4 regions of the Methylosinus sp. sav-2 genome follow, and region 4 is predicted to be linked to each of the others. Evidence: predicted binding sites of a transcription regulator. Region 4 holds the regulator's gene; each other region holds the start of a gene.
The links. Region 4 encodes PhoB, which activates phosphate uptake and scavenging genes when phosphate is short. Its sites were predicted from a motif close to TGTCATNNANCTGTCAT; they were not measured.
Positions count from the first base shown of each region.

Region 1: EDE12_RS06620 (Orn/Lys/Arg decarboxylase N-terminal domain-containing protein) is a predicted target of PhoB. The motif match lies at 1,172-1,188, and genes of this name have one in related genera.
Region 2: EDE12_RS15250 (DUF2794 domain-containing protein) is a predicted target of PhoB. The motif match lies at 2,282-2,298, and genes of this name have one in related genera.
Region 3: EDE12_RS02085 (inorganic phosphate transporter) is a predicted target of PhoB. The motif match lies at 2,436-2,452, and genes of this name have one in related genera.

Region 1 is NZ_SOEJ01000002.1:97,676-100,997, forward strand. It holds gene EDE12_RS06620 (Orn/Lys/Arg decarboxylase N-terminal domain-containing protein) at 1-1,110, opposite strand, end outside; gene EDE12_RS06625 (LLM class flavin-dependent oxidoreductase) at 1,328-2,308, shown strand; gene EDE12_RS06630 (response regulator) at 2,325-3,322, opposite strand, start outside.
Region 2 is NZ_SOEJ01000009.1:104,553-107,874, reverse strand. It holds gene EDE12_RS15260 (hypothetical protein) at 1-601, opposite strand, end outside; gene EDE12_RS15255 (Bax inhibitor-1/YccA family protein) at 953-1,726, shown strand; gene EDE12_RS15250 (DUF2794 domain-containing protein) at 1,809-2,222, opposite strand; gene htpG (molecular chaperone HtpG) at 2,742-3,322, shown strand, end outside.
Region 3 is NZ_SOEJ01000001.1:450,708-454,029, reverse strand. It holds gene EDE12_RS02100 (NADP-dependent malic enzyme) at 1-499, shown strand, start outside; gene EDE12_RS02095 (UDP-glucose/GDP-mannose dehydrogenase family protein) at 614-1,918, shown strand; gene EDE12_RS02090 (hypothetical protein) at 1,996-2,229, opposite strand; gene EDE12_RS02085 (inorganic phosphate transporter) at 2,498-3,322, shown strand, end outside.
Region 4 is NZ_SOEJ01000001.1:264,540-267,861, forward strand. It holds gene pstB (phosphate ABC transporter ATP-binding protein PstB) at 1-460, shown strand, start outside; gene phoU (phosphate signaling complex protein PhoU) at 491-1,216, shown strand; gene phoB (phosphate regulon transcriptional regulator PhoB) at 1,213-1,956, shown strand; gene hpnE (hydroxysqualene dehydroxylase HpnE) at 2,151-3,322, opposite strand, start outside.

The sequences.
Region 1 (3,322 bases), on a different contig from region 4:
GCGTCGCTCATAGAGCGGATGAAATTTCATGAAGCCGGCCCAGGCTTCGTCGAAGAGAATGTAATCGCACAAATGGCCGATCTTGCTGACGATCCATTCGGCGTTATGGATGGTGCCGTCATAAGTGCATTGCTCGATGATGGCGGCGCGGAAAGGCCGCTCCTTGCGCCAAGCGTCCTTGTCCTTCACCAGCGGATTGGCGCGAATGCGCTCGCGCAATTTCTCCTCGTCGAAGGCCTCGTGATCGATCGGCCCGATGAGGCCATGGGCGTTGCGCGTCGTCGGCAGAAAGATCGGCACGCCGCCGCCGAGCAGCAAGGCGCCGTGATGCGCGGCCTTGTGATTATTGCGATCGAACAGCACGAGATCGCCCTCGGCGACCAGATTGGTGAGCACGACCTTGTTGGAGGAGGATGTGCCGTTGAGCACGAAATAGGTCTTCTCGGCGCCGAAGATTTCCGCCGCCGCCTTTTGCGCGGCGAGCGCCGGCCCTTCATGCGTCAACAGATCGCCGAGCTCGACGACGGAATTGTCGAGATCGTCGCGGAACACGGCCTCGCCCAAATGCTCCATGAAGATGCGGCCGATCGGGCTGCGGCTATAAAAAATGCCGCCATTATGGCCGGGGCAGGTCCATAGCTGATTGCCTTCCTCGGCGTAATCGACCAGCGCGCCGAAGAAGGGCGTCTTCAGCGTCTCCGCATATTGCTTCAGGCGCGAGACGAGATTTTTGGCGATGAATTCCGGCGTCTCCTCGGCGAGGAAGACATAGCCGTCGATGAAGTCCAGCACCTCGACCGGAATATCCTCGAAGCGCTTGCGACGAATGAGCAGCACGATCGGCATTTCGAGGCCGCGCTTGCGCATGAGATCGATGAGCGAGGCGGTCTTGCCCTCGAGGCCTTTCTTGCCCCAATCGACGACGAGGCAGCCGATGGCGGCGTCGGTCTGCACGACGATCTCGGCGTCCTCCACGCGGCGCGCGCGCACGACCTGAAAGCCCATGCTCTCGATCGCGGCGATGATCTGATTGACGCGCAGCCCCTCGAGGTCATCGGCCTCGAAATTGGGAGCGGAGAAGAGGAATGTGAAGCGACGGGAGAAGTCCATTCGAATCGGCCTGTGGCGCTGACGAGGAAGAGGAGGAGCCCCGCACTCACAGCCTTGTTCGATGACACAATCGTGACAGCGCTTTGCGGCGCCGCAGAGCAGGCCTCCGCTTCGGCTGGAAACGCCGCGGAATTGCGCATCCGCCGCTTGCCGCCGGCGTGACCGGGGCCTAAGCTATATAACAAACCTATATAGCGTGCCAGAAGGAGCTTCGGCCATGCGCATCGGCGTGTTCTGCACCTATGAAAACCCTGTTCGCGACTATAAGGCCTGCTTCGACGCGCAGACGCGTCTCGTGCGCCGCGCGGAGGAGGTCGGCTTCGAGGAGGCCTGGGTCGCCGAGCATCATTTCGACGATGACGCCGTCAGCCCATCCATATTGACGCTGCTCTCCTATCTCGCAGGCGTCACCTCGCGCGTGCGGCTCGGCTCGGCGGCGGTGCTGCTCGCTTTCCGCAATCCGATCCAGGTGGCGGAGGATGTCGCGACCATCGACGTTCTCTCCAATGGCCGTTTCGATTTCGGCGTCGCCAAGGGCGGTCCCTTTCCGGCGCAGAACAAGCATTTTCACGCGGCGAAGGAGGAGTCGCGCGACATGACTCTCGAGGCGCTCGAGCTGATCGAGCGTCTGCTCTATGAGGATCGCGTCACTTTCTCCGGCGCGCATTTTCATGTCGATGATCTCGCGCTCTACCCCAAGCCCTTGCAAAAGCCGATTCCGACCTGGATCGCCACATCGACGCCGTCAGCGATCGAATATGCGGCGCGCAAGGGCTTCGGCCTAATGGCGGCCTCGCTTGTGCCGATCGCCAAGATCGAGCAGGCGGCCGCCGCCTATCGCGCGACGGGGCCAGCCGCCGATCCGCGTCTTGCTCTGGCGCGCTTCTATTATGCCGCCGAGACGCGTGAGAAGGCGCTGGCGGAGGCGCTGCCCTTCATCGCGCGTTTCGCCGATCGCATGCGCGGCATTTTTCTCGCGCAAAATGCGCCGGCCTCTTTCGATCCGGAGGAGATCGTCGAGCGCTCGCTCATCGGAAGCTATGAGGAGCTCGCTGAGAATATCGTCGGCATTCATCGGCGGCTCGGCGTGGGCTCGCTGCTGCTGAAGCCGGCGACGACGAACGAGGCTCTCGCGCTTGCGAGCCTCGATGACTTCGCGGCGAAGATTCGCCCGCGCATAGAGGCCGCGCTCGCCTGAGCGGAGCGCGCTCGGCTCAGGGCGCGGCGTTCTCGGCGAGCAATCTCTGTATCGTCTCCAGCAGCCGCTCGACGTCGGCCGGCTTGCCGAGCTGCGCGCTGTTTTGCAGCGGGATGCGGACGGCGTCCTCATCCGCTGTGGCGCCGCTCAGGACGAGCGCCGGAAGGTCGCGATTGAGCAGCTCGCGCAGGCGCCGCACGACGAGCGGCCCCACCACGCCATTGGGCAGATGATAATCGATGATCACCATGTCCGGCCGGGCGCGGTCGCCGACGACGATCTTGGTCGCGGCGTCGCCGTCTGCGGCGGCCAGCACCTCATGGCCCTCTGTCGTCAGCAGCAGCTCGAGCGAGTCGAGCACATCGGCGTCGTCGTCGACGACGAGAATGACGCCTCTGCGCGACGGCCGCGCGCCGACGCCGAAGAGCGCGTCGCCGCAGCGTAGCGGTTCCGATCGCCCGTCGTCGCCGCGCGAATCGTGGAGCGGCGCCTCGATCGCGCAGCGACGCGGCAGCCGAATGTGAAAGCATGTGCCGCGCGAATCATCCGATTCGAATTCGATCGCGCCGCCATGCGCCAGCACGATCTGCCGACAGATGAACAGGCCGAGGCCGAGGCCACGCATGCGGTCGCTGCTGGCGAAGGGTTCGAACAGCGCGTCGCGCAGCGCGCTCGGCACGCCGCGTCCGCCATTGCAGACGTGGATCACGACAAAGTCCGCCGCGCCGCCGTCGATCCGCAGCGAGACCGGCGCGCCGGGCGGGCTGTGCTCGACGGCGTTGCCGAGGAGATTGGAGAGAAGCTGCAGAATGCGGTCGACATCCCAGGCGCCGTCCATGTCGCCGTCGAAATCGAGCCGCAGGGCGCGCCCGCGTCCGCTGAACTCATCGGCGATCTGCTCGACGACGCGCCGGAAATTCGCCGCGGCGGGACGGATGGCGAGGCCGCCGCCCATTCTGATGCGCGTCAGATCGAGAATCTGCTCGATCATCCGCGCCATGCGCTGGCCGCTCT
Region 2 (3,322 bases), on a different contig from region 4:
CGATGACGCCGACGCCCATGAGCAGATAGAGGGGCAGGGTGCGCATGAAGCTCTTGCCCACGGAGAAGGGGAAGCGCGACACCCAGCGCTCGCCATGGTCGCCGGTCACGGTCACTATGCCGACGAAATAGCCCGCGTCGGGAAAGTCGTGCTCGAAATTGATCGTGCCGGTCGGATAGGTTCGCGGACCGCGATAGGCGACGGTCACAGCGTCTAGGTCGGCGTTCTCTTTCTCCTCGCTGCCGATATCCCTGACGATTCTGATCTCCACCGCCATGTCGCGCAGCTCGTCCTGCTCGGCGTCGAGCGCGATGATCGTGTGGCCGGTCGCGGGAATATCCTCGCAGAACTCATTCTTGGAGGCGTCCGGCAGATAGCCGGTGAAGTTCATAATGTCCGGCCCGATGAACAGCCGGCACCGCCCCTCCGCGGAGCCGAGCCGGCCATGGGCCGAGGCGGGGGCCGCGGCGCCGAGAAGCGTCAGCAGAAGGACGAGAAGAACGGGCGGCGCGGAACGAGTCGCAGGACGCAGAAACCCATCGATCGACCGCCAGAACGGGGCAAGACCGCTGTCGGACATGATGATTCCCCCATGGATCATGTGTTGCGGGCCTCGTTCCGTGGGCGCCTTCGCTCCGACGACGAAGCGAGAGCCGGTTCGGCCGACCCGGTCGCTCGCCGCCTGCGACAATGCGGCATGTTAGCGCATTCTCACGGAGCGGCAAGAGCGTGAACGGGCTCGGCTTTTGTCCGCCTCCCGGCATAGAATTGCGGCCCGTCGCGAGTCCTATACTGCGCCTTTTGCTTGCGTTTTGCTCGGCATGGCGTGAACTTTGCCGCATTGCGCCCGCGGACTCTTGTTTTTCCGCGGGCCGCACGCCATATTCGACGGCGAGGACCGCGCCGATTGGCCGGATAGACCGGGCCGCGCGGCCTTTTTCGAGAGGATGCTATGTCCAATTTCGACCGCAACACGAGCTTCGGCTACCGGGGCGGGGTCTCCAGAGCCGGCACGGCCGAGATCGACCAGGGCCTGCGCGCCTATATGCTCGGCGTCTATAATTATATGGTCCTGGGTCTCGGCGTCACCGGCGTCGTCGCGCTCGGCACGCATATGCTCGCCGTGGCCAAGGAAGGCGGGCGGCAGATCGCGCTCACGCCTTTCGGTCAGATGCTCTACACCAGCCCGCTGAAATGGGTGGTGATGCTGGCGCCGCTGGCCTTCGTGTTCTTCCTGGGCTATCGCGCCGACCGCGTCTCCGCGGCGACGGCTCGCAACCTGTTTCTCGCCTTCTCGGCGGTGATGGGCTTGTCATTGTCGTCGATCATGATCGTCTTCACCGGCGCGTCGATCGCCAAGGTGTTCTTCATCACCGCGGCGGCCTTCGGCGGCCTCAGCCTCTATGGCTATATGACGAAGCGCGATCTCTCTGCCTTCGGCTCCTTCCTGGTGATGGGCCTGTGGGGCCTCGTGCTCGCGAGCCTCGTAAATCTGTTCTTCCAGAGCAGCGCGATGCAGTTCGCCTTGTCGATCCTGTCGGTGTTCATCTTCGCGGGCCTCACCGCCTGGGACACGCAGTCGATCAAGGACGGCTATTATCAGAACGCCGGCTATGGCCAGGAGATGGTGCAGAAGCAGAGTATCTTCGGCGCTCTGTCGCTCTATCTCGACTTCATCAACATGTTCCAGTCGCTGCTCTATCTCTTCGGCGAGCGCAACGACTGATCGGACGATCGATCCGATCCGGGATAAAGGAAGGCCCCGCTCCGGCGGGGCCTTTTCTTTTGCCGGGCGCGCGCCAATTCGCTCAGTCGCGCACCAATTCCAGCTTCTTTTGCAGCACTGCGACGACGCGCGAGAGATCATGGCCGCGGCGCATGACGAGGCCGCCGGCGGCGACGACGCAATAGGCGCCCTGACGGCGCGCCAGCTCGGGATTTTTCTCGATGCGATAGAGCGGCGCCTCGCTGGCGCGGCGAAAGACCGAGAACACCGCCTTGGCGGGCGAGAAATCGATGGCGTAATCGCGCCATTCGCCGGCGGCGACCTTGGCGCCATAGAGATCGAGCAGCAGTCGCAGCTCACGCCGATCGAAGGACACGAGCGGAGCGCTGCGCTCGGGCGCGGCCCTGGCCCGGTCCGCATCATTCGTCGCGCGGCCTGCCACGACAGAGAGCAGGCCGCGCCGCCGGCTGGGATCGGTCGTCTCCGTCTCGCTCATGCCGCTTTCCTCATTTCTTGGGCATGATCGCGCGGCAAATGCGCGAGGGCAAGACAAAGATGACAATGAGACGACGATGGGCCTCGCGCGCCTGGCCGAGATTTCACATTTTCGCCAATATCGAGCCCCTTGTCCGCCAAAGGAGCCGACCAATATCTAGCCCATTGCCTCGACACGCTCGGGAAGCCGTTTTTCCGGATTTCGTCAGCCCCCCAGCCCCCCGGAAGGGCGCTTTTCGAGCACATGAGTTCGTGGCGATGGACGGGCCGGCCGGGCGACGCTCGGGCGGCCCGTCTTGTTTCGGGCTTCTCCACCACGCGCCTCTTCTTTCCACGCTCTCGCAAGTCTCGCGCGATCGAGTCTCGCGCGATCGAGTCGCGCGACCCATGGCGGCCGTCTTGCAACTTCGTGGACGATCCCCGATATCACTCTCGCGTTTCGCTCGAGGCGGCTCGACGGACGCCATTGCCGATCAATGACGATCTCTATATCCCGGCCAGAGCCAGCGCGCCGTCGGCCATGCTTCCATTTGCGGAAAGCGACGCGCGCGGCGGAGCCGACAGAAAAAGCGGAGACGAGCCCGTGACCGACCACGCCGAAACACAGACGATCGACGCAGCCGAGCGCAGCGATTACGGCTTCCAGGCCGATGTCGCGCGGCTCCTGGAGCTCATGACGCATTCCGTCTATTCGGAGCGCGACATTTTCTTGCGCGAGCTCGTGTCCAATTCGGCCGATGCGATCGAGAAGCTGCGCTTCGAGGCGGTGGCGAACGAGGGGCTGGCGGCGCAGGCCGGCGCGCCGCTCGTCACCATCGCGCTCGATAAGGAGGCGCGCACGCTGACCGTCGCCGACAATGGCGTCGGCATGTCGCGCGAGGATCTCGTCGCCGCGCTCGGCACCATCGCCAGCTCCGGCACCCGCGCCTTTCTCGATGATCTCGAGGCCAAGGGCGGCGCCGACAAAGGCGGCTCGCTGATCGGGCGCTTCGGCATCGGCTTCTATTCGGCCTTCATGGTCGCCGATCACATAGAGGTGGCGACGCGCCGCGCGGGCGCTGCGGAAGCATTTTTGTGGACGTCGGAAGGCAAGGGCTCGTT
Region 3 (3,322 bases), 190 kb from region 4:
TGGGCGCATCGTCGTCGTCGCCGACACGGCGATCACCGAAATGCCGGAGGCCGCCGATCTCGCCGATATAGCGATAGAGGCGGCCGGGGTGGCGCGGCGCATCGGCCTCGAGCCGCGCGTCGCCATGCTCGCCTTCTCCACTTTCGGCTATCCGCCGGGCGAGCGCACGGCCCGCGTGCACGAGTCTGTGCGCGTGCTCGATTCGCGGCGCGTGGACTTCGAATATGAGGGCGAGATGGCGGCCGATGTGGCGCTCAGCCGTCACGCCATGGCGGCCTACCCGTTCTCGCGTCTCAGTGATACCGCGAACGTATTGATAATGCCGGCCTTTCACTCCGCCTCCATCGCCACCAAAATGCTGCAGGAGCTGGGCGGGGCGACGGTGCTGGGTCCGCTGATCGTCGGGCTCGACAAGCCGATCCAAATCGTTCAATTGGGCGCAACCGACGCCGATATCGTCAATATGGCCGCTCTGGCGGCTTTCGGGGTCGGGGGTTAGGGCGGCGCCTCCCCGACCGGGCGCGGCGGCCGCGCCAAAAAACGTTTTTGTCATGGCGACGAAATAATTGCGTTGCAGTGACAATCCTTTGGACCGAGCGAAAGACGAGAGACGATGAACATCACAATGATCGGATCGGGCTATGTCGGCCTCGTTTCCGGCGCCTGCTTCGCCGATTTCGGCCATGTCGTGACCTGCGTCGACAGCGACGCCTCGAAGATCGAGCGGCTGCTGCGCGGCGAGATTCCGATCTACGAGCCCGGCCTCGATGAGCTCGTCGCCAATAATGTGAAGCAGAACCGCCTGTTCTTCACCACCGATCTCACCCCCGCCGTGCGCGGCGCGGACGCCGTCTTCATCGCCGTCGGCACGCCGTCGCGCCGCGGCGACGGCCACGCGGACCTCTCCTATGTCTACGCCGCCGCCGAGACCATCGGCCGCGCGCTCGACAAATTCACCGTCATCGTCAACAAATCGACCGTCCCGGTCGGCACGGGCGACGAGGTCGAGCGCCTCATCCGCGAGGTCAATCCCGAGGCCGATTTCGCCGTGGTCTCCAATCCCGAGTTTCTGCGCGAGGGCGCGGCGATCGAGGATTTCAAGCGCCCGGACCGCGTCGTCATCGGCGTCGAGGACGATCGCGCCCGGGAGGTGATGTCGGAAATCTACCGGCCGCTGAGCCTCAACCAGCCGCCGCTGGTCTTCGTCGGCCGCCGCACCTCCGAGCTCACCAAATATGCGGCCAACGCCTTTCTGGCGACCAAGATCACCTTCATCAACGAGATCGCCGATCTCTGCGAGCGCGTGGGCGCGGATGTGCAGGAGGTCGCGCGCGGCATCGGCCTCGACAATCGCATCGGCTCGAAGTTCCTGCACGCCGGCCCGGGCTATGGCGGCTCCTGCTTCCCCAAGGACACGCTCGCCCTGCTGAAGACGGGGCAGGATTACGCCGCGCCGCTGCGCATCGTCGAGACGGTGGTGGCGGTGAACGATTCCCGCAAGCGCGCCATGGCCCGCAAGGTGATCTCGGCGCTCGGCGGCTCGGTGCGCGGCAAGAAGATCGGCCTGCTCGGCCTCGCCTTCAAGCCCAACACCGACGATATGCGCGACGCGCCTTCGCTCGCCATAGTGGCCTCGCTCGCCGGCGACGGCGCCAAGGTCTACGCCTATGATCCCGAGAGCATGGGCCAGGCGAAGCCGCTGATGCCGGAAGTGACCTTCTGCGAGGATCCCTATCAGACGGCGGAAGGCGCCGATGCGCTGGTCATCGTCACCGAATGGGACGCGTTCCGCGCGCTCGATCTCGATCGCGTCAAGACGCTGCTGAAGACGCCGGTGATCGTCGATCTGCGCAACATCTATCGCGCCGCCGACATTCGCAAACGCGGCTTCACCTATCTGAGCGTCGGTCGGGCGTAAGGAATAAAAAAAGCGCCGTCATTCCCGGCGGGCCTGAGCCCGGCCGGGAATGCGGGGCCGCCGCGTAAAACGATCGCTCAACCGCGCCCCTGCTCCGCGACGAGGGCGAGCGAGGTGAGCGCGGAGAGACGCGGCGGCGCCTCGCGCCGCAGCTCCAGCGCCGCGCTGCGCGCATTTTCCGCCGATTGGAACAGACGCCCCTCCAATGGGCGGAATGACTGTTTCGCCGCATAGAAGCGATAGCCCTTGGCGTCGCGGGCGATCACGCCGACGGCTTCCTCGCCGAGCTCGATGATATAGGCGTCGGACATTTTTTCGGCCTCCTTCTCAGCGGCGCACGGCTCCTCACGACCACTTTGGGCGCGCGGCGCGTCGCTTTGCGAGCCTATAGGCTCTAGCGAATTGTTCGTTATGTCAAATAGAATGTTCTTTTAACAGAACCGCGACGAGAGAACGAACGCATCGTCGGATCGCCGCGCGGCGAAGAATTTCTGCTCCCGGCCCGTAGAGCCCGCGTCGTCACACGCTTGTCGTGCGCAATTGTTGAATATTCTCGCCTTTCGTTGCGAGGAGAAAGTTATGACATCCGTTGCCTCGAGCGTCGATCTGCGTGAAAGCGCCGACGCTCATAGTCCGAAGCCGAAGCTCGATCACAAGCTCGACATACGTGCGATTCTCACCTTCCTCGCGGTCATCGCGCTCGGCCTCGCCTTCACGGCGTGGAGCATCTACAAGGATATTCTGGAGTCCGGCGCGCCGGTCACCAATTATCTTCCCTTCATCATGCTCGGCGTGGCGCTGCTCATCGCGCTCGGCTTCGAGTTCGTGAACGGCTTCCACGACACAGCCAACGCCGTGGCGACGGTCATCTACACCCATTCCATGCCGGCGCCGGTGGCCGTGGTGTGGTCGGGCTTCTTCAACTTCCTCGGCGTGCTGTTCTCCACGGGCGCGGTCGCCTTCGGCATCGTGTCGCTGCTGCCGGTGGAGCTCATTCTGCAAGTGGGCTCGCAGGCCGGCTTCGCCATGGTGTTCGCGCTGCTCATCGCCGCGATCGTGTGGAACCTCGGCACCTGGTGGCTCGGCCTGCCGGCCTCCTCCTCGCACACGCTGATCGGCTCCATCATCGGCGTCGGCGTCGCCAACGCTCTCATGCGCGGCCGCGATGGCACCTCCGGCGTCGATTGGGGCAAGGCCACCGATATCGGCTATTCGCTGCTGCTGTCGCCGCTCTTCGGCTTCGGCGCCGCGGCGCTGCTGCTGCTGGTGATGAAGTTCCTCGTCCGCAAGCCGGAGCTCTACACCGAGCCCAAGGGCCAGGCGGCGCCGCCGTGGTGGATTCGCGGCCTGCTGATCCTCACCTGCACGGGCGTCTCCTTCGCGCATGGCTCCAATGACGGCCAG
Region 4 (3,322 bases):
GTCGATCTACGACAATATCGCCTTCGGCATTCGCCTCTACGAGAAGCTCTCGCGCAGCGAGCTCGACGGGCGCGTCGAGGCGGCGCTGCGCGGCGCGGCGCTGTGGGACGAGGTGCGCGACAAGCTGAATTCGAGCGGCCTCGGCCTCTCGGGCGGCCAGCAGCAGCGCCTGTGCATCGCGCGCACCGTCGCCATTCAGCCGGAGGTGATCCTCTTCGACGAGCCCTGCTCGGCGCTGGACCCCATCTCGACCGCGAAGATCGAGGAGCTCATCGACGAAATGTCGGAGCGCTACACGATCGCCATCGTCACCCACAACATGCAGCAGGCGGCGCGCGTCTCCGATTTCACCGCCTTCATGTATCTCGGCGATCTCGTCGAATTCGGCGAGACCAATAATCTCTTCACCGCGCCGCAGAACAAGAAGACGCAGGACTATATCACCGGCCGCTTCGGCTGAGCGCGCATCGCGCACGAGGACATTGAGACCATGAGCGAACATATCGTCAGCTCCTATGACCGCGACCTCGAAGTGCTCGGCCGCAGAATCGCCGAGATGGGAGGCATCGCCGAGAAAATGCTCGCCGAAGCCATGGATGCGCTCGCCAATTTCGACATTGAGCTCGCCCATCGCGTCGTCGCCACCGATCAGCGCCTCGACGCGCTGCAGCGGGAGATAGAGGAGAACGCCATCCTCACCATCGCGCGGCGGCAGCCGCTCGCCATCGATCTGCGCGAATGCATCGCCGCTATGCGCATCGCCGCCGATCTCGAGCGCGTCGGCGATCTCGCCAAGAGCATCGCCAAGCGCACGGTGAAGATCCTCTCCGAGGCGCGCGTGCCGCGCGCCGTCATCGGCCTCAAGACGATGGCGGAAGTCGCCGCCATACAGCTGAAGGACGTGCTCGACGCCTACGCCCAGCGCGATGTCGAGCGCGCCCGCGCCGTGTGGACCAACGACAGCGAGCTCGATGCGCTGGAAGATTCGGTGTTCCGCGATCTCCTCACCTTCATGATGGAGGACCCGCGCAACATCTCCTTCTGCACGCATCTGCTGTTCTGCTCGAAGAACATAGAGCGCATCGGCGATCACACCACCAATGTCGCCGAGACAATCGTCTATCTCGTCACTGGCGAGGCGATGCCGACCGACCGCCCCAAAGGCAAATCGGCGAGCCTTCCCGCCAGCGCGGAACCGGATGAGCCTACGAAATGAATGAAATCCGCGTCGCCGCTCCGCGCGAGGCGCCGCACGACCGCGCGCCGCGCATACTCGTCGTCGAGGACGACGCGGCGCTGGCGCTGCTGCTCGGCTATAATCTCGAGGCCGAGGGCTTTCTCGTCGAGCATATAGAGCGCGGCGACGAGGCGGAGATCCGTCTCTCCGAATCGCAGCCCGATCTCGTTATTCTCGACTGGATGCTGCCCGGCGTCTCCGGCCTCGAGATCTGCCGACGGCTGCGCGCGCGCGACGACACGCGCAGCATGCCGATCATCATGCTCACCGCGCGCGGCGACGAGAATGAGCGCGTGCGCGGCCTCTCCATCGGCGCCGACGATTATGTGGTGAAGCCCTTCTCGCCGCCGGAGCTGATGGCGCGCGTGCATGCGCTGCTGCGCCGCGCGCGGCCGGAGCGCGTGGCGACGCGGCTCGTCGCCGGCGACATAGACCTCGACCGCGAGACGCGCCGCGTGAAGCGCGGCGGGCGCGAGATTCATCTCGGCCCGACGGAGTTCCGTCTGCTGGAATATCTGATGGAAAAACCCGGCCGCGTCTTCTCGCGCGCGCAATTGCTCGACAGCGTGTGGGGGCTCTCGGCGGAGATCGACGAGCGCACCGTCGACGTGCATGTCGGCCGCCTGCGCAAGGCGATTATCCGCGGCCGCGAGAAGGACCCGATCCGCACCGTGCGCGGCACCGGCTATTCCTTCGACGAGACCTTCGGGAGGAATTGAGGGGCGATGCGAGCCTGAAGGCTCGCGGTCCAGGGGGCGCTTTGGATCGCGAGCCTTCAGGCTCGCTTTTGTCTGCACGCGCTCCCTCTGCCCATCGTCATTGCGAGCGCAGCGAAGCAATCCAGAGCCGTGGGGCGGTCCCTGGATCGCGTCGTCGCTACGCTCCTCGCGATGACGGCGGCGGCGGGCTCGACCTATGAACGCCCCGCCAGCTCCGCCGCGCGATAGCCCGACCTTATCGCGCCCTCGATCGTCGCCGGAAGGCCGGTCGCAGTCCAATCGCCGGCGAGGAAGAGATTGCGCCACCCCGTCACAGCGCCGGGGCGGCGCTGCTGCTGCGCCGGCGTCGCGGCGAAAGTGGCGCGCTTTTCCTTGACGATCTGCCATTGCGGCAGCGCCGCCGGCAGGCCCGTGGCGGCGGCTGCCTCGGCCCATATGCGCTCGGCGAGGCTCTCGCGGGACTCGTCCATCAGCCGATCGGCGCCGCTGATCGTCACCGAGAGCCTGTCCTCGAAAGCGAACAGCCATTCGGTGAGCGAGCCGATCATGCCGAGCAGCGCCGGCTGCCCCGGCGGCGGCGCGATCTTGAAATGCGCATTGACGATGCCGCGGAAATCATCCGGCGCGACGAGGCCCGGAACGAGCTCCTGCGCGGCCCAGGGCGGGACGGCGAGCGCGACGCTGTCATTCTCGCCGAGCGCGATTTTCTCGTCGCCGAAATCGAGCGCTGTGGCGCGCTCTTCGGAAAATTCGATTCCCTTCAGCCGCGCGGCGAAACGCGGCGCGGCGCCGCGCGCGGCGAGAGCGTTCAGCGCCGGCTCGATGAACGCCGTCCCGAGCCCGCGCCGCGCGACCAGCGGACGGCAAGCGGCGCCGCCAGCGGCCAGCGTCTCGCGCAGCACGGCGGCGGCGAGCGCGGCGGAGGAGCAGCGCGGCTCCGTATTGAGCGCGGAGAGCAGCACCGGCCCCCACAGCCGCTCATAGAGCACGCCCGAGCAATTCATCGCCTCGCCGATGGTCGCGCCCTTTTTGGCGAGGAGAATGCCGATCGCGCCGAGATAATCCGCAGGCGCCGTGCCGGGCACGCGGCGATCCGCCACGAAAATCCACCAGGGCAGGCGCGAGGCGTTCGGCCTCATGCGCCAGCGCGTTCCGTCGCGCGTGTCCAAAAAGTCGAAGGCGCATTCCTTCGGCCCGACCAGCTCATCCACCGAGCCGATGCGGCGGGCGTAATCCAGCGCCGTGGCGTTGCCGGAGAGCAGCAGATGATTGCCATTGTCGATGACGAGATCGAGGCTGGAATCATAATAGGACCGGCAGCGCCCGCCCGCCATGCGCGCGGCTTCATAGAGCGCGACGCTGCGGC